3 regions of the Bacillus paramobilis genome follow, and region 3 is predicted to be linked to each of the others. Evidence: riboswitches for the same ligand, from Rfam matches in the RefSeq annotation. Region 3 holds a riboswitch; each other region holds the start of a gene.

Region 1 (8,216 bases), 800 kb from region 3:
GTGCTGTAAAAATAGAGGCAAGTACAATGAAGGTAATTGGAGAATTTTCGGAGTTAGTAAAGCCGAGTGCACGACTCACTCGGCATACGACAAAATTAACGGGAATCACAAAGAAAGATTTAATTGGTGTGGAGAAATTCCCTCAAATTATAGAGAAATTTATTCAGTTTATCGGAGAAGGCTCTATGTTTGTTTCATGGGGAAGAGAAGATTATCGTTTTCTATCTCATGATTGTACGCTACATGGTGTAGAATGCCCATGTATGGAAAAAGAGAGCAAATTTGATTTGCAGAAGTTTGTTTTCCAAGCGTATGAAGAACTATTTGAGCATACACCAAGTTTACAATTTGCAGTAGAACAACTCGGTTTAACTTGGGAAGGAAAGCAGCACCGAGCTTTAGCAGATGCTGAAAATACAGCGAATATACTTCTTAAAGTATATAGCGAGAGAGATATTCATAAACGGTACAAAAGACATGGTGAACTTGAACTTGTAGAGAACGGAAAACTAACAGAAAAAGCGAAAAAAAAGATGCGAAAATGGGTATTTAAAGAAATGAGAAAAAATACAGAGCGTCCTTTCGTTTGGAGTGCATTTGAAAGTAGTGACACGTGGGAAAATATAACGGAAAGATACTATATAAGCGAATCTACAATAGAACTATTGAAAAAGCATTTTCCTGCGGCGGTTAGAAAGGCGGAAAGGCAGATTAAGCATTTGGCTGAGATGGAGAAAGTAGTAGAAGAAAGTTAGTGCTATAATCTATTTTATTCATATGTACAACTAAACTCCAGGATTAAGTCGCTGAGGTTTAGTTGGAAAATTTCCGGCTTGTCTCGTATTAGTAATGGAATATTTTATTTTTGTTAGTACGAATGTACATATTATTTGTTTTCTGAGAAAGATAATTGAGAGTAGTGTGAGAAATAGAACAAAAAAGAAGAGAAGGTTACGCAGAGGATTCATTATTTAGGGAGAGATAATGTGAATTTCCAGTTTGAAATATAATAGGAATAGCATTGTTTACATTGTTCGAATTAACGAGTTAATATTCATTTTGTGAAAACGGAATATTTAATCTGTTTTCTACAGTACGTAAACGTTGGTTTAAACGGTTCAGTCGGCGGGTGTGTCGCTCAACTGTATTTTCTAATTGGTGAACTCTTTCATTTAAGTTATTCACTTGAAAGTTTAACTTATTTATTTTTTGTTCAAGTTCATATATTCTTCTTTCTGATGAATTGTAACACCCCATATATATCCTCCATTCTATTAAAGTAAGTTTAATCTGTAGTAGTATATGTATAAATGAAAGGAAAGGTAACTTAATTTAGAAGACTTGGAAAATGCTTAATATATCTTTAAATCATGGTGTATGACCGATTAAAATTGAAGAATAAGATAAGAGCTTTATACAAGGGAGGTGTGATAGTGATAGATTTGGATATCAAAGACGTCAACGTACAGATGGAATTAAATGGCGTCTTTTGGAATGAGGATGGGATTGCTGAAATGACCGTGACTACAAAAGAAGAGCATTCTCTTCTTCTTCGTCTAGTAGTTGACTTAGAAAGCAAAACTATTAGGGCGACGAGTGCCGAAATAGTGAATGGATTCTGCCCTCTGTGCAAACAGAAAAGGGACGAATGTAGTGAACTGAATGACTTACAAAACAAAATGGATATTTTAGAAGAAGCTTACGATTGGGTGAGAGAGCATCCAGAATATCGTTTTCTATTATCTTTTTACGAGTATAATAAATTTGAGGTAGTGAAGTGAAATTTTCATTTTACCAATATACATAGTGACTACTCTAATGGAAATACAATTGTACAACAAGAAACGAATCTACTGGATCCTGTGACAAATGTCATCTTGGATTAAAAATAAACATATTTTTTTATATAACTGTCAACTATATTCCAAATAAAAGAGCGCTTATTAACAGCGCTCAGTAAAAATAATTACATGGAAGGATTTATTCAACTCCGTTCGGATCATAAGAATACTGCTGCTTATTCTCAATCCGCTCAATCACATCTTGCAATTCATCTGGCTTCAGAAATTCAATTGGAGAGAAGCCTTTCTCAAACGTAAGTGTATCAGCTTCAATCATTAATACGTATCGGTCATTTACCTTTGCGATATGTATTTGATCCCCGAAATCAGCAAGCAGGGCCTTTACAGAGATATGGTCTGCTTTTAGCTTTAATTCCACTTCAGGAGCGTGCTCGACGATTTGAGCGGTAGCTTCCATTACTTCTTCAGTTGAAAATTGTTCCATAATTTCGCGTTTCGGACTGGCAGCCCATACTTCCATTGCTTGGTCGAATTGTTCGCGTTCTTCCGTACCTTCTTCAAATACATCTTCAATTTGGTCGTATACCATGTCCATTACTTGTGTTTTCATAATTTCAGGCATAGAGCGTTCGTACTCGACGAATTTTAAGAAGTCTTCAAAGTAACGGGCGTGTGATGCTTGGTGAATTTTTAATTCGCCCACTTCGACCATACCTTCTTCAGGCATGTACGGATATTGGATAGATTTCATGTTTTTTGTTGTGATGGCCATTTCAACGTTACGGATTAGTGTAGATTCATCTGAAATTGAAGCAACTTTCGGTTCGAAGTCACATTTCATAACGAAAACGAATGGATCATCAAAGTATTTGCGCAGTTTTGCTTGCGCAATTAAAAATACACCACCGCGTACAGCACTTGTGTCAAGATATGTATAAACGAGTGGTTCGCTCATATCTTTGAAGTTTTCCTTAGTTTCTGCGAAGCGAATGCGATTAAATAGGTTGTAATGAGGGTTTGAATCAAGTTCGTGCCCTTCTTCTACAATGAAGCGACCGATCTTTGTCGGAGCTTGTTCTGTTTTCGCATGACGTTCTACTTTTCGCTTTGAAATTTTTAATAATTCACCATTCAAAAATTCTTTTAAGGAGCTATCTTCATACTCTTCAGCGTCTAATGTTTGAAAATGTTTGTAGCGTTTATCAACAGCTTCACCTTTTCCTTCTACTTGTACAACATAAAAGGAAAGATAATTTATTTCGAAATCCATATTTATCACCTTGTTTCATTTCATTAACTCTTATCAGTATAGAGATGGAAAAAACTTTCGTCAATTTATATAAGGAAGGGGGGCCCCTTCCTTTATATATTTTTTATTTTCGAAATTAAAATCCGTCTTCTAATGCTGAAAATGGAATGTTTAGTCTATTTTCTATTGTACGTAAACGTTGGTTTAAGCGGTTTAATCTACGTGTATGACGCTCAACCGTGTTTTCTAATTGACGTACTCTTTGCTCAAGCTCATTTACTCGTCTTTCTAGTTGACGGTTTCCAGCACCAGGAAAAGAGATTGGAAGTTGGAATTGTCGAGTTTGATCATATGGATTAACTTGATCTGTTGGATCTATATATTGTTGGTATTGTGCTTGTAAATCATATTGAGGTTGATAAACATTTTGGTTATATGGATCGTATGGATTGTAGGGGTACATAAAAACATCCTCCATTTCTTTAAAATAGGTTAATTCACCATAATGTATGTGTAAAAGCGGAGTGTGGCACGGCAAATACCTATTTATGTTCACAGGATGTTTCTTTATAAATAAGAATATGGAGTTTTTACATTTGTATTCTGTTCGTTTTATGGTATATACTGGATAATGGGGAGAGGTTACGTAAAGGTTACAATTCTATCAAACTCAAACTTTTATGTAAATATGTATAGACATTTGGAAAAGAAAAGAGTAATTTATATAGAGTAAAAAATAACTTGTAACATTTTATAAATATATTGTAAAATGATTGTAACAAAACATACATAAAAATGAAATAATACATAAAAGTAATATTGGGAAAAAGGGGAGAGTCTATTGTTCCGTAAAGTAAAGGGTATATTAGTTGGGGTGTTATGTGTAGCTGTAGTGAGTGGCTGTGGTACAAAAGTCAGTGATGTTGCATTAGTAAGTGATATTGGTGGCCACACGGTAGAGGCTAAAGCAGAAGTACAGGATTCTATTAGTTTAGTAGATGGTCGCACAGGTACGGAAGTGAAAAAGCTAGATTTATCGAGTCTAGGCTATTTTGAAGACGAAGCGAAATTTAAAAAATCGGTAACGAAGGTTGCTAGCGAGGTTGGGAAAAGCGTTGACAAAAAGATGGTTCCTTCACGCGTAGCACCTGATGGAAGTTGGCAAGAAGGAAAACCTGCTTATGAGTTAATGGAAAAAGAATTAGTAGATAAATTATTAAACGTTGGTATGTGGGATTCTTCATATCAATTACCTATTGTTGAGAAAAAGCCTACTGCAACATTAAGTGATGCGCAAGGAAGTGGCACGGTAATTGGTAGATACGAAACGAATTTAGGTGGCTCAGCAGGTGGCCGTATTGAGAATATTCGTTTGTCAGCAGCGAGCATAAATGGAGTTGTATTAGCGAAAGGAGACCGTTTCTCTTTCAATGCATTAATAGGTGATACAACGCCAGATAAAGGATACCAATTAGGAAAAGAAATTGTAGATGGTAAATTAGTAGATGGCTACGGCGGTGGTGTTTGTCAAACATCATCAACTTTATACAATGCAGCAGATCAAGCTGGTTTGAAGATGGTAGAGAGAACAACGCATTCTAAAACGGTAGGATACGTTCCACAAGGAAGAGACGCTACAATTGCATATCCATACTTAGACTTAGTGTTTGAAAACACGAATGATGCACCTGTGAAACTTTATATGGGCATTCAGGGCGGAAAGTTAGTTGCTGAAGTACATAAAATGAGATAAGAATAATTAATCTATAAAAAAGCCATTATTTCTATTCTTAATAGAAATAATGGCTTTTTTTGTGCAATTTATCCAGTGTAAATTATATTCCTTAAGACTGGCTGAATGTGAGGAATAAGCTATTCGAAAAAGTATTGAATTTAATTCTTAGTTTTCCTATTGACATTATATATAATTAACTGTATTCTTCATATTAACAACTAAATAAATGGAAATATTTATTAGTTTTCTTATCAAGAGAGATGGAGGGACTGGCCCGATGAAATCTCAGCAACAGGCTACAAAAGTACTGTGCTAATTCCAGCAAACGTATAATGCGTTTGGAAGATGAGGGGAAATGGATTAACATTCAACTCTTCTTATATATGTAAGAAGAGTTTTTTGTTTAGAGAGGGGGGATAGAGTGAAGTTTGATGTAACGTATTTTTTAGAAAGTTTTCCGCAATTATTTAAGTATGTATACATAACTTTAGGGATTACTTTAGTTTCAATGATTATTTCTTTTGTTATAGGGATTGGCTTGGCGATTGTAACGAAGAACAAAACAAAATTTTTATATCCTATTGTAAGGGTGTATATTTCTTTCTTTAGAGGAACGCCGCTATTAGTTCAATTGTTTGTGTTGTATTTCGGATTACCACAAATCTTTCCGACATTTACAGTGCTTACAGCTATGCAAGCAACTTTAATTGGCCTAAGTTTAAATAATGCTGCTTATTTATCAGAAATTATTCGAGGTTCATTAAATGCTGTGGAATCGGGGCAAATGGATGCTTGTTTATCAGTTGGAATGACAAAGGCGCAAGCGATGCGACAAATTATTTTCCCGCAAGCTATTCGTGTAGCGGTACCGTCACTTGGAAATAATTTTGTCGGATTGTTAAAAGAATCTTCGTTATCTTTTGCTCTTGGGGTGGCTGAAATTTTAGCGCAAGCGAAAATGCTAGCGGCACAATCGTATCGTTATATGGAAAGTTATTTAGCGGTAGCAATAGTATATTGGATTATTACAATCGTAATTAGTTGGGGACAGAAAAAGTTAGAAAAGAAACTTGATGCACCGTATTTGTAACAGGAATGAGGTGATATGTGTGATTGAGATAAGTGATTTGTATAAATCTTACAAAAGTAATGAAGTATTAAAAGGAATCTCACTTACTGTAAATAAAGGAGAAGTGGTAGTCATTATTGGACCTTCTGGTTCAGGTAAATCGACATTATTAAGATGTTTAAATTTATTAGAACAACCAGAGGATGGAAGTATTAGAATTGAAGATTTAGAGATTCATGCGAAAAAACTTTATAAAAAAGAAATAATACAATTACGTCAAAAAACGGCTATGGTTTTTCAAAACTATAATTTATTTAAAAATAAAACAGCATTACAAAATATTACAACAGCATTAACGGTTGTACAGAAAAAAAGTGAAGAAGAGGCAAAGAGAATAGCGAGAGAAATATTAAAACAAGTAGGCTTAGCTGATAAAGAAAGTTTTTATCCAACAATGTTATCGGGAGGGCAACAGCAAAGGATAGGGATTGCTAGGGCAATGGCTTTAAATCCCGCGGTTTTATTGTTTGATGAACCGACTTCTGCACTTGACCCAGAATTGGTGAATGAGGTATTGCAAGTTATTAAAGACTTGGCAAGACAGCATATAACGATGGTTGTTGTTACACATGAAATGAATTTTGCAAAAGACGTGGCAGATCGCGTTATTTTTATGGCTGATGGAATTATTATAGAGCAGGGGACGCCGAAAGAGATTTTCCGAAACCCGCAAAATGAACGTACGAAAAAGTTTTTACGGCAATTAAATGCTTCTGAAGAAGGCAATCATTTCGTTATTTAGGAGGAAGAGCTATGAAAAAATCATCATTATTATTAACACTAGCATTAACAGTATCAGTTGGAGTTTTGTCTGCTTGTGGTTCGGATACAGCAAGTAAAAAGACAGATGAAAAAGTAGTGAAAGTTGGGACTTCTGCAGGGCGTAGTCCATTTATATTTAAAGAAGGCGAGAACGTAAAAGGTTTTGATGCTGAAATTATTGAAGCGGCTGCTAAAAAAGCTGGGTATAAAGTAGAATGGAATGTTTCTGATTTTGAGGGGTTATTCGGTTTATTAGATTCAGGTCGTATTGATACAATTGCAAATGAACTATCAGTCTCTCCGGAAAGGAAAAAGAAATATGATTTTTCAATTCCATACGTGTACTCAGGCTCTGTTTTTGCGGTGAAGAAGGATAACCATACAATCAAATCGTTAGAAGATCTAAAAGGTAAGACTGTAGGTGTTGGACTTGGTACAGCAGGAGAGCAGGAGTTAAAAGCACTAAATAAAAATAATGCTTTTACAATTAAGACATTCTCAGAAGATCCGACAGCCGAATTGAATGAAGTAGGACTTGGACGTGTCGATGCTTATTATAATGATAAAGTTCAAGTAGAAACGACAATTACAAAAGCAAAACTAGATAATGTTAAAGTCGGATTTGGTCCACTTGAATGGGGAGAGATTGCATTTCCATTTGCTAAAAAGAGCGAAAAGTTGGAAAATATAAATAAAGCGTTAAAAGAGTTAGAGCAAGATGGCACATTAAGTGAGATATCGAAAAAATGGCTAAAAGTTGATGCTACGAAAAAACAAAATTAAGGTGTATTCGTTGAATGGGGCTATCACCTATCAATTAATATAAAAAAATAAAGGGAACTAGAGAGGGAGTTATTCATGGTACAAATTCATCCGAAAACACGTATTGGTCATGTTGAATTTAAAGTGCAAGATTTAGAGCGCCAAATTGCTTTTTATGAGAATGTAGTAGGCTTAGAAGTAATTAAACAGGAGGCGAATAAAGCATATTTATCAGGAAAAGGTGGAAAGAGCACGTTACTTGTTCTTGAAAAGTTAGAGGACGGGATTCTGCAAGAGCCGCGTACGACTGGCATATATCATGTAGCCTTTTTAGTTCCGACTCGTGAAGCATTTGCATCGGCATTATTTGGGGTGATTCGTAATAAGAATGTAATTGATAGTCCAGCTGAACAAGAAGGGCGTTATACATATTCTAATGAAATTTTACCAATTTCAAGGTTTAATAGTGCAAGTGATCATACGTATAGCGAAGCGTTTTATTTACAAGATTTAGAGGGGAATGGTATTGAAATTTATGCAGACCGTCCGCGTGATCAATGGGGAGAAGGACCAGGAGGAAGTACGCCGCTAGATTTAAAAGAACTGGCAACACTCGTTGATTATGAGGCTGATGGATTACCTACTGATACTGTCGTTGGGCACGTACATTTACGAATAGCTGATGTAGAGAAGTCACATGAGTTTTATGTAGAGACAGTAGGGTTTGAAGTGCAACAACGCGAAGACGACTGCTTATTCATTTCTGCAGGAGGGTAT
Region 2 (8,216 bases), 2.2 Mb from region 3:
TTCTTGTCATGAAAGAATACTTTCAAGAAGCATCAAAGGAGCAGTATACGGACTTATTTTTATCATTAAAGAAGCCGGTATTTTTTATCGGTCTAAAGGATCGTCCATACTTGATTTTTACTGAAAAAGATTTAGATTATAACAATGCCCCAAGGGACGAAGCTATGATGTATACACAAGGATTTGTAAATATGGGGAATCCTGAGGGACAATATTGGGGTATGGGATTATATAATGATACTGTTTCGGATCAAAATATTCATAATATGTATATCATAGTATTTCAAACAATTGCAGATTATTTGAGTCGATAAAGAAGGAGCCTGTAAACTAGGCTTCTCCTTTATTTCACATGCAGGAATCGGTTACATAGTGGGTTCAAATGATGCCATTGTTTATGAGGTTACTAGTCGAAATTATGGAATACTGTCAATACAATATGCAAATATACACATTGTATTTATTTGGAATTTTTATGTGTTAAAATTAAATATATGGATTTTCGTATATAATGAAATGAAATTAGAAATATCCAATGAATTTTGAGAGGTGTTATATGTTTAAAAACAAGAAATTAATTCGATTTGGTCTAACATTACTAGTATGTTTATATGTAATTGATTTTACAATTAGTTATTTTCAAACATATCTTGAATCAGCGGCAGGTATTAAATGGGTAGTCTCAGAAACTTGGAGAACTATTTTGTTAGATGCCCCTGAAAGTATACTGGTTATTTTAGGCGCAATTGCTTTATATGATTTCACAAAAGAAATATCGCCAAAAGACGCATCCATTTAAATGCGTCTTTTTTCTTTGCAGTAATTTCTTCAATATCATGGAATACTCTCATTATTACGGCTAAAATCGTTAATTCCTTTCATCCCGCTTTAATGGGCAGTAAGACCCCCACTGATTAAAGTTTCACTTTATCTGTACGCCTTTGTCATGTAAAGTGTTTCCAGGTTTTGTGACTATAGGATGAAATGGTTAAATAAACGTTTGTTTAAGATATATGTTCGGTAGGAAGAAATCGATGCAGATCAAGGGTTAACAAAGAAAAATAGGGAATTAAATAAACGTTTGTTTAAGGTATATGTTCGGTAGGAAGAAATCGATACGGCTCAAGGGTTAACAAAGAAAAATGAGGAGTTAATCAAACGTTTGTTTAAGATGTATGTTCGGTAGGAAGAAGTCGATGCAGATCAAGGGCTAATGAAGAAAAATAGGGAATTAATCAAACGTTTGTTTAAGATATATGTTCGGCGAGTGATAAGAGAAGAATCTAAAGAAATTTATTATTTATTTTTTCTTAACAAATGGCGGAAAAATAAGAAAAATTTGCAGGATTATTAAAAATTATCACGAAATAAGTAAAAGTTTAGCGAATAATCGTTTGAAATAATAAAACGTTTTCTATATGATAAAGGTAAAGGTTAGTAAAAAAGTAGGTGAATTTATGACAGTAACATTTTATTCATATCCAAAGTGTGGCACATGTCAAAAAGCAAAGAAATGGTTTGAGGCAAACGATGTAGCATATGAGATGATTCATATTGTTGAAAATCCACCATCAAAAGAAGATTTACGTAATTTACATGAAAAAAGTGAATTACCATTAAAAAAATTCTTTAATACAAGTGGAATGCGTTACCGTGAACTTGGTCTGAAAGATAAGTTAAAGGATGCAAGTGAAGACGAAATGTACGAGCTTTTAGCATCTGATGGCATGTTGATTAAACGTCCAATCGTAACAAATGGAACGAATGTAACACTTGGTTTTAACGAAGAGCAGTTTGAAAGTGTGTGGAAAAAGTACCAATAAGGTATTTTTACATAATTAATACATTCACTGGAGGTACAGTCATGAGCATTCCAAATAATTTACGTTACTCTGAAGAACACGAATGGGTAAAAACTGAAGGTAATGAAGTTGTTATCGGTATTACTCACTTTGCACAAGGTGAGCTAGGCGATATCGTATTCGTTGAACTTCCTGAAGTAGGTGCAACAATCGAAGCTGACGAGCCATTCGGAAGCGTAGAATCTGTTAAAACAGTTTCTGAGTTATACGCACCTGTAAGTGGTAAAGTTGTAGCAGTAAACGAAGAATTAAGTGACCAACCAGAACTTGTTAACGAATCTCCATACGAGGGTGCATGGATGGTTAAAGTTGAACTTTCTGATGCAAGCCAAGTTGAGAAGTTATTAACTGCAGAAAAATATGCAGAAATGACAAACCAAGACTAATTATAGTCGACTAAAGGACAGCCTTTGTGCTGTCCTTTTTTATTTTGTGTTACATAATACATTTAAAATCGGGTGCAATTGAATAAGCTATTATGGGAATGAATGTTTTTCGGTAAGGTTTCATGGGGCTTCGTAATCTGAGCGAGCCGCTTGCGCTTTTCTTTATGATCTAGCTCCAGCGGCTAGAACAGTCGGTCATTTCACTCTTTCACTTGAGGCAAAAAGCGCCTCTAGTTCAAGAGTTCCAATGCCCTCTTGTTCTGAACGAGCCGCTTGCGCTTTTCTTTTGCAAAAATAAACAGGAAACAACATGAAAATAACGAATATAATATATACTAAGTTAAAGGTTGTATAGTATATGGTGATCGGGTGATGACATATGATTTATGTAGAAAAAGTCATTATTGTAGAAGGTAAATCAGATAGAAGAAAGATTGAATCTATTATTCGTGAACCGGTGGAAATTGTTTGTACAAATGGTACAATTGGTTTGTCGAAAATGGATGAGCTCATTGATCAGTTTTTTGATAAGGAAGTGTATGTACTAGTGGATGCTGATGATGCTGGAGAAAAGTTAAGGAAACAGTTTCGAAAAGAATTTCCGCAAGCTGAGCATATTTATATTGATCGCTCGTACCGAGAAGTGGCAACTGCGCCATCTTCACACTTAGCAAATGTATTATGGGGAGCTGACATTGACGTTTATACAGAATATTTACGGTAAGGAATGATAGAAGTGATTGACTGGACAGGAGCCGAAGCAACAGCCCTAATAGAGAACGAAGAAAAAACAGTGTTATATGTATATACTCCAATGTGTGGAACATGCCAATTAGCAAAAAAGATGTTAACAGTTGTTGAGATGACAATTGAAGACCTCAAAATTGGAATGTTAGATTTAAATTATGCTCCGCATTTAGCGAAAGAGTATGGAATCGAAAGTGTACCGTGTTTACTTGTTTTTGAAAATGGGACACTCATGAAGAAGATATATGCATTTCATTCGGTTGAATATTTATATACGGAATTAAAGTAGGCGGCAAAGTTTTTGCCGCCTCGACATATTTCTCGGGAAATATGTCGAGATGCAGGGTGGTTACAGTATTTGTCGAGCGAAAGTAACAGGATTGCTCTTTAGTGAGAGGGAATGGTATGTGTAATAGAAAGTGATATGAAGGATGTGATTTAGGGTGAAATTATATTCTTTGCTGCAATCATTTGTAAATTACGCTAATGGTCAATATCATTTAGAGCCGCTTTTAAGACAAGGAGAAAAAACTGTTAATTTCCGTTTTGGAGATGAAAGTTGTTCGCTACAAATTTCAAGGGATTATATAGAGCTGCTACATGAGGAAAGAGGAACGGAACAAATCGTTTGTGTAGATGAAGAAGATGTAAAACAATTGGTGAACGGAAATGTAAGGTTGCAAATGTTAATGAACGATGGACGTGTACAATATTCAGGAACGTATCGAACGATGCTATTAGTTGAATCGATGTTTCATATATGTAAACCGATGTCAGTAGGCGCTTAAAATTCTGAAGGTTCATTTTTTACGAAAATTTCTGTTGACATGGTGTGTGGATATTGATACAATTCAATTCATAAAATATAGACAATTTCATAAATTACAAATCAGACGAAAATGTAATCTGATTTCTCTTATCAAGAGAGGTGGAGGGACTGTGCCCTGTGAAGCCCGGCAACCGTCAACTTATGTTGAAATGGTGCCAATTCCTGCAAAGCAAATGCTTTGAGAGATGAGAGAGAGGGATAATGTTGTTATATACGCATATAAACCTTTCTGCTTCTCTAAAGCGGAAAGGTTTTTTTATTGTTTGAATGTGGAGGACATTCAAATAATAAAAGTAGTGATAACGGTGGACTACACGCATTAAACATAAAAAATTGCGGAGTCGATCCAAATAAAAAAGGGGTGATACACCATGATTCTATTAGAGAATGTAAAGAAAATATATAAAGCAAAAAGCGGTGATGTCACTGCTGTAGATAATGCCAATTTAAAAATAGACAAAGGTGAAATATTTGGTGTTATCGGATATAGTGGCGCTGGGAAAAGTTCGTTAATCAGATTATTCAATCAGCTAGAGAAACCAACTTCAGGCCAAATTACAATTGCAAATCGTGTGATTTCAGCAATTACAGGAAGTGAACTTCGTAAGGCAAGGCAAGAAATCGGAATGATTTTTCAGCATTTCAACTTACTTTGGTCACGAACTGTACGTGAAAATATCGAGTTTCCACTTGAAATCGCAGGTGTTGATAGGGCGGCGAGAAGAAAACGCGTTGATGAGCTAATTCATCTTGTTGGATTAGAAGGAAGAGGAGATGCGTATCCATCTCAGCTGAGCGGAGGACAAAAGCAACGCGTTGGTATTGCAAGAGCATTAGCTAACAACCCACAAGTGCTTTTATGTGATGAGGCAACATCAGCTCTTGATCCAGAAACGACAGATCAAATTTTAGATTTGTTATTAGATATTAATAAGCGTCTCGGTTTAACAATTGTACTCATTACACACGAGATGCATGTGATTCGGAAGATTTGTAATCGAGTGGCGGTAATGGAGAAAGGAAAGATTGTAGAAACGGGTCCAGTGCTGGATGTATTTCGCAATCCGCAGAAAGACATTACGAAACGATTTGTACAGCAGTTAACGGATTCTGAAGATACAAATGAAACGATTGAAAGCTTAATTGAAAAGTATCCAGATGGTAAAGTAGTTCGTTTGCAGTTTATCGGTGAGGCTGTAGAAAGACCAGTACTTCAAAGATTAATGCAACGCAGTGATATAGAAGTTAGCATTTTGCAAGGAAATATCGCACAAACGAATAACGGCTCTTACGGTACTTTAGTTGTTCATTTAAATGGTGAGGAAACAGCGATCCAGCAAGCGATAGAGGGAATACATCAAGATCAAGTAGAGCTGGAGGTGATTGCACATGGATAAGTTACTCACAAATATTGATTGGAATCAAATGTTAGAAGCAACTGGTGAAACGTTATATATGACGGCAATCGCAGCTCTTGCCACATTTGTTTTAGGACTAATTTTAGGATTGTTACTCTTTATGACAGCGAAAGATAATTTATGGGAAAACAAAGCAGTTAACACGGCGATTGGAGCGTTCGTAAACATTTTCCGCTCGATACCGTTCATCATTTTAATCATTTTATTAATCCCATTCACAAAGATTCTGCTTGGAACAATTCTTGGAGCGAGTGCAGCACTGCCGGCTTTAATTATTGGAGCGGCACCATTCTACGCGAGAATGGTTGAAATTGCACTTCGTGAAATTGATAAAGGTGTAATTGAAGCTTCAAAAGCAATGGGAGCAAAAACAAGCACAATTATTTTGAAAGTATTAATTCCAGAATCGTTACCAGCATTAGTATCTGGTATTACGGTTACGACAATTGCTTTAGTAGGCTATACAGCAATGGCGGGGGTTGTTGGTGCTGGTGGCCTTGGAACACTTGCATATTTAGAAGGATTCCAGCGAGGAAATAACGATGTAACAATCGTTGCGACAATTTGTGTATTACTAGTTGTATTTTTCATTCAGTGGATTGGTGATCGTGTAACGACTCGAATAGATAAACGATAATAAAAAACGGGAGGATGTTTCAAATGAAAAAATTATTACTTACAGCACTTATTTCAACTTCAATTTTTGGTTTAGCTGCTTGTGGAGGGAAAGATAAAGATGAAAAGAAACTAGTTGTGGGGGCTTCTAACGTGCCACATGCGGTTATTTTAGAAAAGGCTAAACCTTTATTAGAGAAAAAAGGAATTGAGTTAGAAATTAAAAAATTCCAAGACTACGTATTACCAAATAAATCGTTAGCGGATAAGGATTTAGATGCAAACTACTTCCAGCACATTCCGTATTTAGAAAAAGAAATGAAAGATAAAAAATATGACTTTGAAATAGCAGGGAAAATTCATTTAGAGCCAATTGGTGTATATTCTCAAAAATATAAGAGCTTAAAAGAACTTCCGGACGGAGCAACAATTATTATGAGTAATTCCGTTACTGACCATGGACGTGGCTTAGCAATTTTACAAAAAGAAGGCATTTTAAAAATTAAAGACGGAGTAGATCCAGTTAGTGCAACTCCAAAAGATATTGCAGATAATCCGAAACACTTAAAATTCAAAACGGATATTGAGCCTGGTTTGTTGCCACAAGTGTATAACAATAAAGAAGGCGACGCTGTTTTAATTAACTCGAACTATGCAATTGATGCGAAATTAAACCCAGAAAAAGATGCAATTGCAATTGAAGGCGATGATTCTCCATACGCAAACGTATTAGTGGTTCGTAAAGGTGATAAAGATAAAAAAGCGATTAAAGAGCTTGTAGAAGTATTGCATTCTAAAGAAATCGAAGACTTTATTACTAAAGAATATAAAGGAGCGGTTGTTCCTGTAAAAGAATAATTGCTGAAAAGGGCTGGTGTATGCCGGCTCTTTTTATAACTACATAACTATAGGGGAGAAGGGGACATCATATGAAAAAGATTCTACTGTCAGTTGTTACAGCACTGTCTGTATTTACATTAGCTGCTTGCGGAGGGAAAGAAGAGAATAAGCTAGTTGTGGGAGCTTCTAACGTGCCGCACGCTGTTATTTTAGAAAAGGCACAGCCGATATTAGAGAAAAAGGGTATTAAATTAGAGATTAAAAAATTCCAAGATTATGTGTTGCCGAATAAAGCGTTAGCGGATAAGGAAATTGATGCGAACTACTTCCAGCACATCCCTTACTTAGATAAAGAAATTCAAGAAAAGGGATATAAAATTGTAAACGCAGGAAAAATCCATTTAGAGCCAATGGGCATTTATTCTAAGAAATATAAAAGTTTAAAAGACTTGCCAGATGGCGGGACAGTTATTATGAGTAATAACGTAGCGGAGCGTGGCCGTATGCTCGCATTATTACAAAAAGGCGGAGTTATTAAATTAAAAGATGGCGTAGATGTTGTTAAGGCAACAGTAAAGGATGTTGTAGAAAACCCGAAAAACTTAAAGTTTAAAACAGATGTAGAGCCTGGATTGTCACCAAAGCTGTATGAAAATAATGAAGGCGATGCTTTATTTATTAATTCAAACTACGCAATTGATGCAAAATTAAATCCAACAAAGGATGCAATTGCGATTGAAGGATCAGACTCTCCGTATGCAAATATTATTGCAGTTCGTAAAGGTGACGAGAAGAAAAAAGAAATTAAAGAATTAGTAGAAGTATTGCATTCAAAAGAAATTCAAGACTTTATTACTAAAGAATATAAAGGTGCTGTACTTCCGGTAAGTGAATAAATATGAGGAAAGGACTGGAAAATTACCAGTCCTTTTTTCTTTATATAAATAAGAAGAAAGGTGTATCATATAAGGATGCAAGGGAAATACTTATATACATTTGTGAAAAAATTGTTACTTTTTTTCGTCGTTTGCGATATCATTTTATTTGATATAAGATTAGAATGAGAATAAAATGAGAATATGAACGTTTTAGGAATTTTTAAAATGTATATATAGGATTAATGGAGGTATTGAGATGGCTGGTTCTACATTAACGGTTAAAGACTTACACGTATCAATTGATGGCAAAGAAATTTTAAAAGGTGTAAACCTTGAAGTAAAAGGTGGAGAAATCCACGCAATTATGGGACCTAACGGAACAGGTAAATCAACTTTATCTTCTGCGATTATGGGTCACCCAAAGTATGAAGTAACAGAAGGTAGCATCATCATCGACGGTGAAGATGTATTAGAAATGGAAGTAGACGAGCGCGCACAAGCAGGTCTATTCCTAGCAATGCAATATCCAAGTGAAATTAGCGGAGTAACAAACGCTGACTTCTTACGTTCTGCAATTAATGCACGTCGTGAAGAGGGCGATGAAATTTCTCTTATGAAATTTATCCGTACATTAGATAAAA
Region 3 (8,216 bases):
TACAATTTCAACCTGATGAACTTTCTGAAAAGTTATTATATCAAATAGAAAACGAATTTGGAGTAAAGCCCAAAAATAATCTTCAATTTATGCATAATAAGGGTGATATTTCGCTCGTGTACACAAGTCGTTATTTTCAACCTAATAGCGATGCGTTCGGAGAAAATAATATTTTTATTGGGCCAAGTATTTCAAAGCGTAAAACAAATGTAGAGTTTCCACTAGAATTACTTAAAGATAAGAAAGTTATTTATATTTCAATGGGAACACTGCTTGAAGGACTCGAACCATTCTTTAATACTTGCATTGATACTTTTTCAGATTTTGATGGAATAGTTGTAATGGCAATTGGTGATAGAAATGATCGTTCTAAAATTAAGAAAGCGCCAGACAATTTTATTATTGCTTCATACGTACCCCAATCAGAAATATTAAGTGAAGCAGATGTTTTTATTACACATGGTGGCATGAATAGTGTGCACGATGCTATTTATTTTAATGTCCCATTTGTCATAATTCCACATGATAAAGACCAACCAATGATAGCACAAAGATTAACTGAGCTGGAAGCAGCACATAGATTATTGAAAGAGCATGTTAATGTGCAAACTCTAAATGAAGCGGTAATAGACGTTCTTTCAAATGAAAAGTATAAACATGGTATACGAAAACTGAATGATAGTTTTTTAGAATGCGGTGGTTCAAAAGAAGCAATCGAAGTTATTAAAGCTCTTTTAAATAAATAGTTTGGGCAATATAAAAGCATAGAGATGCTACCTTTATGCTTTTATATTATTATCCCGCAAACTGCACAGCAGTATTTGCATGTATTAAAGCAGTATCAAAAACAGGTACAGTAAGGTCGTTTTGAGAAATAAGCAAAGGAATTTCAGTACATCCAAGTAATATACCCTCTGCACCATTTTGAATTAATGATTTTGCAATTTGTAATAGCTTTTCTTTGGATGATTCTGAAATAATTCCTTTACTTAATTCATTTAAAATAACATGATGTATAAAATCTCTATCTTCTTTAATTGGGATAATTGTCTCAATGTTATAATTCGCTAGACGAGATTTATAAAAGTCTTGTTCCATCGTTTGTCTCGTTCCTAATAGTCCGATACGTTTTATATTCTGTTCTACCACTTCCTTTGCACTTACATCACCGATGTGAAGGAGCGGTATTGATATTGCCTGTTCTACTTCTTCAGCAAATAAATGTACTGTATTGGAACACATTAATAAACATTCTGCCCCGGAATTTTCAACCTTTTTTGCAACGGTGACCAATTCGTTTTTCACTTCTTCATATTGATGATTTTGTAGTAAGGTAGTTACCTCACCAAAATCCATGCTATATAAAACAAGCTTTGCATTTTGATCGTATTGAGAGAGTGTAAGTGTATTAATATGTTTATAGTATAACGATGTAGATTCCCAACTTAGTCCACCAATTAAACCAATTACTTTCATCATATATACCTCCTGAAACAATTTTGAGTTCATTATTTCATAATTCCGATAAGAATACAATGATTTAAATGTGGCATTTAACAAAAAATAAAAATAATTAGAAAAGTGTTGATATTTATTCTTCTTAGTGCCATAATACGAATTACAAATTAATACTTATCCAGAGAGGTGGAGGGAACGGCCCTATGAAACCTCAGCAACCCCTATGTACATTTATAGGAAGGTGCTAATTCCGCAGAGGACACGATGTGTTTTTTGGAAGATAAGAGGATTCTTGAACGTGAAAGAAAATGACCTCTTATATAAGGGGTCATTTTTTTGTTGTATAGAAAGGGAGTGTCGATGCATAATTCATTTTCAAAATAAATATAGAGTAATAAAAGTTGACTAATATGAGAGGGGAATTGTAATGAACAAATTATCAACGAAGTTAGTAGTGGCAATCGGAATTGGAGCAGCATTATATGGGATATTAGGACTTTGGGGATTTTCTATTGCACCAAATACATTTATTAAACCTGCATTAGCTATTTTAACTGTTTTTGGAGCGTTATTTGGCCCAGTGGCAGGACTGTTAATAGGAGTTATCGGTCATACCGTAACGGATACAATCGCTGGTTGGGGTATTTGGTGGGGATGGGTTATTAGTTCAGGCATTATCGGATTTGCAATGGGACTCATACAAAAAAGAGTTGGCTTTAGTGTGAAAAACGGGACGTATAATAAGGGTGATATTTCTTATTTAGCTATCGCTGGATTACTTGGTATTGTCTTTGCTATTATATTTGCTGGTGCATTCGATATTATTGTGATGGGAGAACCGTTTGACAAAATTGTTATACAAGTATTAGGAGCAACAATTGCGGATGTTATTGTATTTTTAGTACTTGGGTTACCAATTACAATAGGTCTAGCTAAGTCTAATAAGAAACATACACATTTAAAAATTGAAAAGTAGGGATGTTAACATGCAACCAATTATATCTTTTGAACAATTTAGCTTTCAATATGAGCATGCGGCGCAGACTACTGTAAAAGACATTACTTTTCATATATATCCTGGGGAAAAAGTATTAATCGCTGGACGTAGTGGCTCAGGGAAGTCAACGTTAGCTCATTGTATCAATGGGCTAATCCCGTTTTCTTATGGGGGGATTAGCACTGGTAATATTTTAATTGCCGGAAAAGACCCGAGGAAAGGGAGTATTTTTGAACAGAGTAAACAGGTAGGAACAATTTTGCAAGATCAAGATGCTCAATTTATTGGTCTTACAGTAGAAGAAGATGTAGCTTTTTATTTAGAAAATGAATGTGTAAATCAAAACACTATGAAAAAAATTGTTTCAGATTCATTAAAAAAGGTAAAGATGCATTCTTTTCATAAACAAAGTCCACATCAATTATCAGGGGGACAAAAACAAACTGTTTCTCTAGCAGGGTTGTTAACAACGAATGCCGATATATTATTATTTGATGAACCTTTAGCGAATCTAGATCCTGTAAGTAGCTTACATACAGTAGAACTTATTAAAGGTATACATAAACAATATAATAAAACAATTGTAATTATTGAACATCGAATAGAAGAAATATTAAATCTAGATTTAGATAAAATCATTTTAATGGATGACGGGGAAATTGTTGCGATAGGAACTCCAGAAGAGATTTTAACGTCAAATATATTACCATCTATCGGCTTAAGAGAACCTATGTACATAGAAGGATTAAAGAGATTACCTTTTGGTGGTAATAATTCAATAATATATCCACTTGAAAATCTTCAAAGAGAAAATGTAAGTAACGCAATAACTGAGTGGATGGAGAAGCAAGTTTTTTGTAAAAGCACTCCTACAAACAAAGAATTATTGAAAGTAGAAAATTTGTCTTTCTCCTATCCTAATAAACAAAAAGTATTAGAAAATGTAAATTTCTCAATAAAAGAAGGGGAAATTGTAGCACTTTTAGGTCATAATGGAGCTGGAAAATCAACACTAGCTCATAGTCTTATAGGGATAAACAAAACAAAAAATGATAGGATTTTATTTGATGGAGTAAATATTAATTCTTGGTCTATTCGTAAACGTGGAGAGATTATATCTTATGTGATGCAAAATCCAAATCATATGATTACGCAACCCACTGTTATAGAAGAGGTTTCATTTTCATTAAAATTAAAAAAGGTTTCAAAGGAAGAAATTAAGCTTAGAGCGGAAGACACATTAAAAATTTGTGGTTTGTATCCATTTCGTAATTGGCCAATTCAGGCATTAAGTTATGGACAAAAAAAGAGAGTAACGATTGCATCTGTACTAACAACAAATCCGAAACTGATCATTTTAGATGAACCGACAGCGGGACAAGATTATTATCATTATAAACAGTTTATGTCGTTTGTTAAAAAACTAGCTGCAAAGGGAATATCTTTTATTTTTATCACACACGATATGAATCTCGCATTAGAATACGCAGATAGAGCAATCGTTTTACATGAAGGGGAAATTATTGCAAATAATACTGCGTCTATCGTATTAGGTCATTCAAAAACGTTACAAAGAGCGAACCTAAGGGAAAGTTCTTTATTCAAGCTAGTTAATTTTAGTGGAATTCCCTATCCTGAAAGGTTTATAGAACTTTATTTTGAGGTTACTAGGAGGGAGGAACATGTATAGTACATACTTTCATCGTATGGATGGAGCAGTGAAATTATTGTTATTTATTTTTTGTATGACGCTTACTTTTTTGTTTTTTGATTTTCGTATATTATTTATTGTATTTATGATTGGCTGTATCGGACTTCTAATTGCAAAAATTCCATTTCGTAAAATTTTAATTGTTTTTAGTGTTATATTTACATTTAGTTTATTAAATTCTGTCATGATTTTATTTATTACACCAACCCATGGGTCTGAATTAACTGAATCATATACTTCGTTTTTACATATCGGATATGCGACAATTACTTATGAAACGTTATTTTATGCGGCTACACTTTCATTAAAATATTTTACGTTATTACCATTTACACTTATTTTTATTTATACGACTGATCCAAGTGAATTTGTGAGTAGCTTAAGTAAATTTCGAATTCATTATAAGATAACCTATGCAATAAAAATTGCGTTACGTTATATACCTGATATTCAGTCCGAATATAAAGTAATTAAACATGCTCAAGAGGCGAGAGGAGTAGCTTTTGAAAAAGGAGAAGCAAGTTTATGGACTCGTATGAAAAACCGTGTCTTAATTTTCTGGCCTTTAATTATTCATTCACTAGAGAGAATCGATACAGTTTCAAATGCAATGGATTTAAGAGGATTTGGAAAGAAGGATAAACGTACGTGGTTTTATACAAATAAAGCAAAAAGTGGGGATTTCATTGCTTTATTTGTAGGTGTTTTTATTTTGATTGTAGCAGTATATTTAAAGTTACATGTATTTCAAAACTTTTGGTATCCATTTTAAAGCACTCTCAAATGAGTGCTTTTACTTATTTTTTTGTAGACATGCTCAAAAAAGGGATATTCACATAATGTATAATACGAACCAGTTAAAATGATCAACTACCTATTAGTTTTCAAACCAAAAGGAGGAGAAATTATGAGTTACGGTGGTTCTTGTGGTTTTGGTGGAGGTTTCGCTTTATTAGTTGTGTTATTTATTTTATTAATTATCGTTGGATGCAGCTGCTGGGGCGGAGGGTACTAATTTCTAATTAGTCTCCACAAATGTAAACTAAAAAAACATAGAAGATACTTATGTATCGAAACAAATAAAAAAGGAGCATAAATGCTCCTTTTTTATTTGTTTTCAGATGAATTCAAATTACATTTCGGCAATGTAATTGTCAAAGATGTACCTTTATTAATAACGCTTCGGATTTTTAAACTACCTTGCATCGTTTCAATGATCTTAACAGCAACCATGGTACCTAAACCTGTACCTTTCGTTTTTGTACTAAAATATGGTTCGCCAAATCGATTTATTTGCTCTTGTGACATACCACTGCCGCTGTCCTCAATTCGTATGATAACTTTATTATTACTAATAGATGAAGAGATATTTAAAGTACCACCATTAGGCATTGCTTCAATACCATTTTTTATTAAGTTTAAAAAGCATTGTTGAAAATGCTGTTTATTACCAACAATAGTCGCCGTAGAGAAATCTTTTGTAATATGTATTGTATTCATATTACATAATGGTAAGATCATATTAATAACTCGATTTAATTCTTGTTCTACTGAAATATGATCTAATTTTTCTGAAGCCGGTTTGGCAAACGTTAAATAATCATCAATAATTCCTTGGGCGTGATGTAACTCTTCAAGTATATGTTCAATATACTCGTCTCTTGATTCTGGAGTTAAATTTGGTGTTTTTAAAAGTTGAGTAAATCCTTTTACGACGGTTAAGGGGTTTCTTACCTCGTGCGATATACTAGCAGCGAGCTGGCTAACTATCTCCATTTTTTCCATTTTAATTAACTTCGATCGCATACCTACTGCATCTTTTAAAACTTCATTAAAGTAAATGACAAACAACATCAAAAAAGTTGGTAATAGTATGAAATAAATAATGTATAAATTATTCACTTCAAAATCCGATAAAGTTAATACAATTACAGTTGTAAATATTGCTAGAAAAAATGTTAAAAACATTCCATAAGCTACTTTAACTTTTCTATTATATTTATTAAATTTTGCGGATGCGAACGCTGTAATGATAAACATTGTGCCATAAACTAGTATTGTTAACATACTAAATCCATAAAATAAAAATCTTGTAATTAATAAAATAGCAAACAATATTATACCGACAGGGAAGCCACCATAAAGCGTACCTATTATAACTGGTATTTGTCTTAAATCATGAATACAATTTTCATCCATATAGATCGGATAGCGCATACATAAAATAAGAGGGATACTCGTACAAAGTATAATAAGTAGTTTTTTATATTTCTTTAAATAGCGCCCGCTATCATATATAAAATAAAAAATAAATATACTAATTAGAATGTAAAGAAGATTATTTAATACGTTTTGATTAATATATACAAAGTTCATAGTATGTGCCTCGTTATTTTGAATTTCCATTTCAAATCTATTATACATGATTATAGTAGAAACTTTTTGCGTTTAATAATATAAGTTTATATCTTTTTAGCATTAGCCACGTTTAGCCACTCTTTATAAAATGTTTCAACCGAAGCATATCGTTCAAGTCGGTTGTCATTTACAGCACGAAACGCTATTTCATATAACTCTTTACTTGCTTCCCATTTTGTAAAGGAGCGATCTTTTCCACCGCCTAAGAGCGCAAAAGCCATTGCCCCCATATTAAACACATTTGTTCTCTCGTCAATTATAGCGTTTAACTCAAATTCCTCTGGCGACATAAAACGCGAAGATCCCCATAGTCTTCCCATAGTATTTATATATGGTTTCTCATTGTATAAGTCTATATCACAAATCTTCGTCTCATTTGTATGAAAATTATATAAGATACTACCGTCATAAAAATCTATTGCTACATAGTTTTTCTTTTCGACAAATGTATGGAAAGAAAAAATAGAATTTAAGGATTGAATTCGTTCCATAATTGATAAATGTTTAAATTTGTAAAATGGAGAGCTTGGATTAGTATATTTTTCAGGAGGCGGAAAACTCCAGTGTGAATGAAGACATTCACCATCAAACCAATCAAAAATTAATACATACCCAGAGTGAACTGGAAAATGTTCAATTAGTTTTATAAGCGAATCGTGCTGTAATTCCTCATATAGTGGAACTGAATTTTTTAATTTTTCAATAGCGTCTTTCATTGTTCCTTCATATGCAAGTGTTTGTGCCCCTGCATATTTAATAAATTTCTTACGCCCATCTTTTTCTACACCAAAAGATAGATTGCCTGAATCTTGCTGGTCAAAAACAGCAAATACGTTTCCTAATTTCAATAGCCAATCAAAATTATGATGTTCTTTTAACTGGAATGTAACTTGATTCAACTGAATTTCAACTGGATTATCTTTCATAATATACCTCGCATTTATTATAATTAAGTTGTATATTTCAGTATTCGACATATTTTGTGAAAATCCTATGTTAATCACATGGAATTTTATAAATATAATAATAAATAATTATAAGAAGAGGGATAAAATGGAACAATAAATCGTTATTAAACCATATCAAAAAGACTGGCATGAAGAGTATGTAATAGAAAAAGAGAAATTTATTTCTTTATTCGGAGGAGATTGTATCGCTATTGAACATATAGGAAGTACATCCATAGAGGGATTAGGAGCGAAACCTCTAATAGATATGATGATTGGCGTAACTGATTTGCAAATTACCGAAAAGTGGATTGAAGCGCTATTAAAAATCGGCTATGAATATGTTCCAAAAGAAACACCTAATTGGCGTTTTTTTAGAAAGGGAAAATGGAGAGCTGGTACCCATCATTTACATGTTTATATATATAATAGTGAAGAGTGGAAGAATAACATTTTATTTCGTGATTTTCTTATGGAACATAAATGGGCACAGATTGAATATACAGAAATAAAAGAGAAACTTGCAGCTACATATCCGTTTGATCGTGCTTCATATACAAGTGCAAAAGCGCCATTTATTCTAAATATATTAGAGCTGGCCAAAACTTAAAAATCTCCTGCCTTTCCTGCATTATTTATAGGGAGGGATTTTTTATTTTGTCACAACGATATACATTATTTCTAA

Evidence for each region. Region 3 has a riboswitch for S-adenosylmethionine ahead of AABL52_RS14160 (ECF-type riboflavin transporter substrate-binding protein). Riboswitches for the same ligand answer to the same signal wherever they lie in the genome.
Region 1: another riboswitch for S-adenosylmethionine. It lies ahead of AABL52_RS09975 (amino acid ABC transporter permease); the one in region 3 lies ahead of AABL52_RS14160 (ECF-type riboflavin transporter substrate-binding protein).
Region 2: another riboswitch for S-adenosylmethionine. It lies ahead of AABL52_RS02515 (methionine ABC transporter ATP-binding protein); the one in region 3 lies ahead of AABL52_RS14160 (ECF-type riboflavin transporter substrate-binding protein).

What each region holds. Positions count from the first base shown of each region.
Region 1 covers NZ_CP151108.1:1,927,873-1,936,088, forward strand. Annotated here, with positions in the region: gene AABL52_RS09945 (exonuclease) at 1-755, shown strand, start outside; partial or broken gene AABL52_RS27120 (hypothetical protein) at 1,048-1,170, opposite strand; gene AABL52_RS09955 (hypothetical protein) at 1,434-1,781, shown strand; gene AABL52_RS09960 (DUF3900 domain-containing protein) at 1,981-3,072, opposite strand; gene AABL52_RS09965 (hypothetical protein) at 3,188-3,529, opposite strand; gene AABL52_RS09970 (VanW family protein) at 3,893-4,804, shown strand; SAM riboswitch class I at 5,032-5,138, shown strand; gene AABL52_RS09975 (amino acid ABC transporter permease) at 5,208-5,876, shown strand; gene AABL52_RS09980 (amino acid ABC transporter ATP-binding protein) at 5,896-6,657, shown strand; gene AABL52_RS09985 (amino acid ABC transporter substrate-binding protein) at 6,669-7,460, shown strand; gene AABL52_RS09990 (VOC family protein) at 7,536-8,216, shown strand, end outside.
Region 2 covers NZ_CP151108.1:513,725-521,940, forward strand. Annotated here, with positions in the region: gene AABL52_RS02480 (hypothetical protein) at 1-314, shown strand, start outside; gene AABL52_RS02485 (DUF3937 family protein) at 557-799, shown strand; gene AABL52_RS02490 (arsenate reductase family protein) at 1,458-1,823, shown strand; gene gcvH (glycine cleavage system protein GcvH) at 1,865-2,248, shown strand; gene AABL52_RS02500 (toprim domain-containing protein) at 2,628-2,972, shown strand; gene AABL52_RS02505 (thioredoxin family protein) at 2,976-3,284, shown strand; gene AABL52_RS02510 (hypothetical protein) at 3,439-3,783, shown strand; SAM riboswitch class I at 3,909-4,016, shown strand; gene AABL52_RS02515 (methionine ABC transporter ATP-binding protein) at 4,196-5,221, shown strand; gene AABL52_RS02520 (methionine ABC transporter permease) at 5,214-5,879, shown strand; gene metQ (methionine ABC transporter substrate-binding lipoprotein MetQ) at 5,903-6,715, shown strand; gene metQ (methionine ABC transporter substrate-binding lipoprotein MetQ) at 6,787-7,593, shown strand; gene sufC (Fe-S cluster assembly ATPase SufC) at 7,832-8,216, shown strand, end outside.
Region 3 covers NZ_CP151108.1:2,726,369-2,734,584, reverse strand. Annotated here, with positions in the region: gene AABL52_RS14170 (macrolide family glycosyltransferase) at 1-746, shown strand, start outside; gene AABL52_RS14165 (aspartate/glutamate racemase family protein) at 796-1,479, opposite strand; SAM riboswitch class I at 1,630-1,745, shown strand; gene AABL52_RS14160 (ECF-type riboflavin transporter substrate-binding protein) at 1,886-2,434, shown strand; gene AABL52_RS14155 (ABC transporter ATP-binding protein) at 2,445-4,145, shown strand; gene AABL52_RS14150 (energy-coupling factor transporter transmembrane component T family protein) at 4,138-4,938, shown strand; gene AABL52_RS14145 (YjcZ family sporulation protein) at 5,074-5,181, shown strand; gene AABL52_RS14140 (HAMP domain-containing sensor histidine kinase) at 5,274-6,542, opposite strand; gene AABL52_RS14135 (serine/threonine protein kinase) at 6,629-7,510, opposite strand; gene AABL52_RS14130 (GrpB family protein) at 7,650-8,141, shown strand.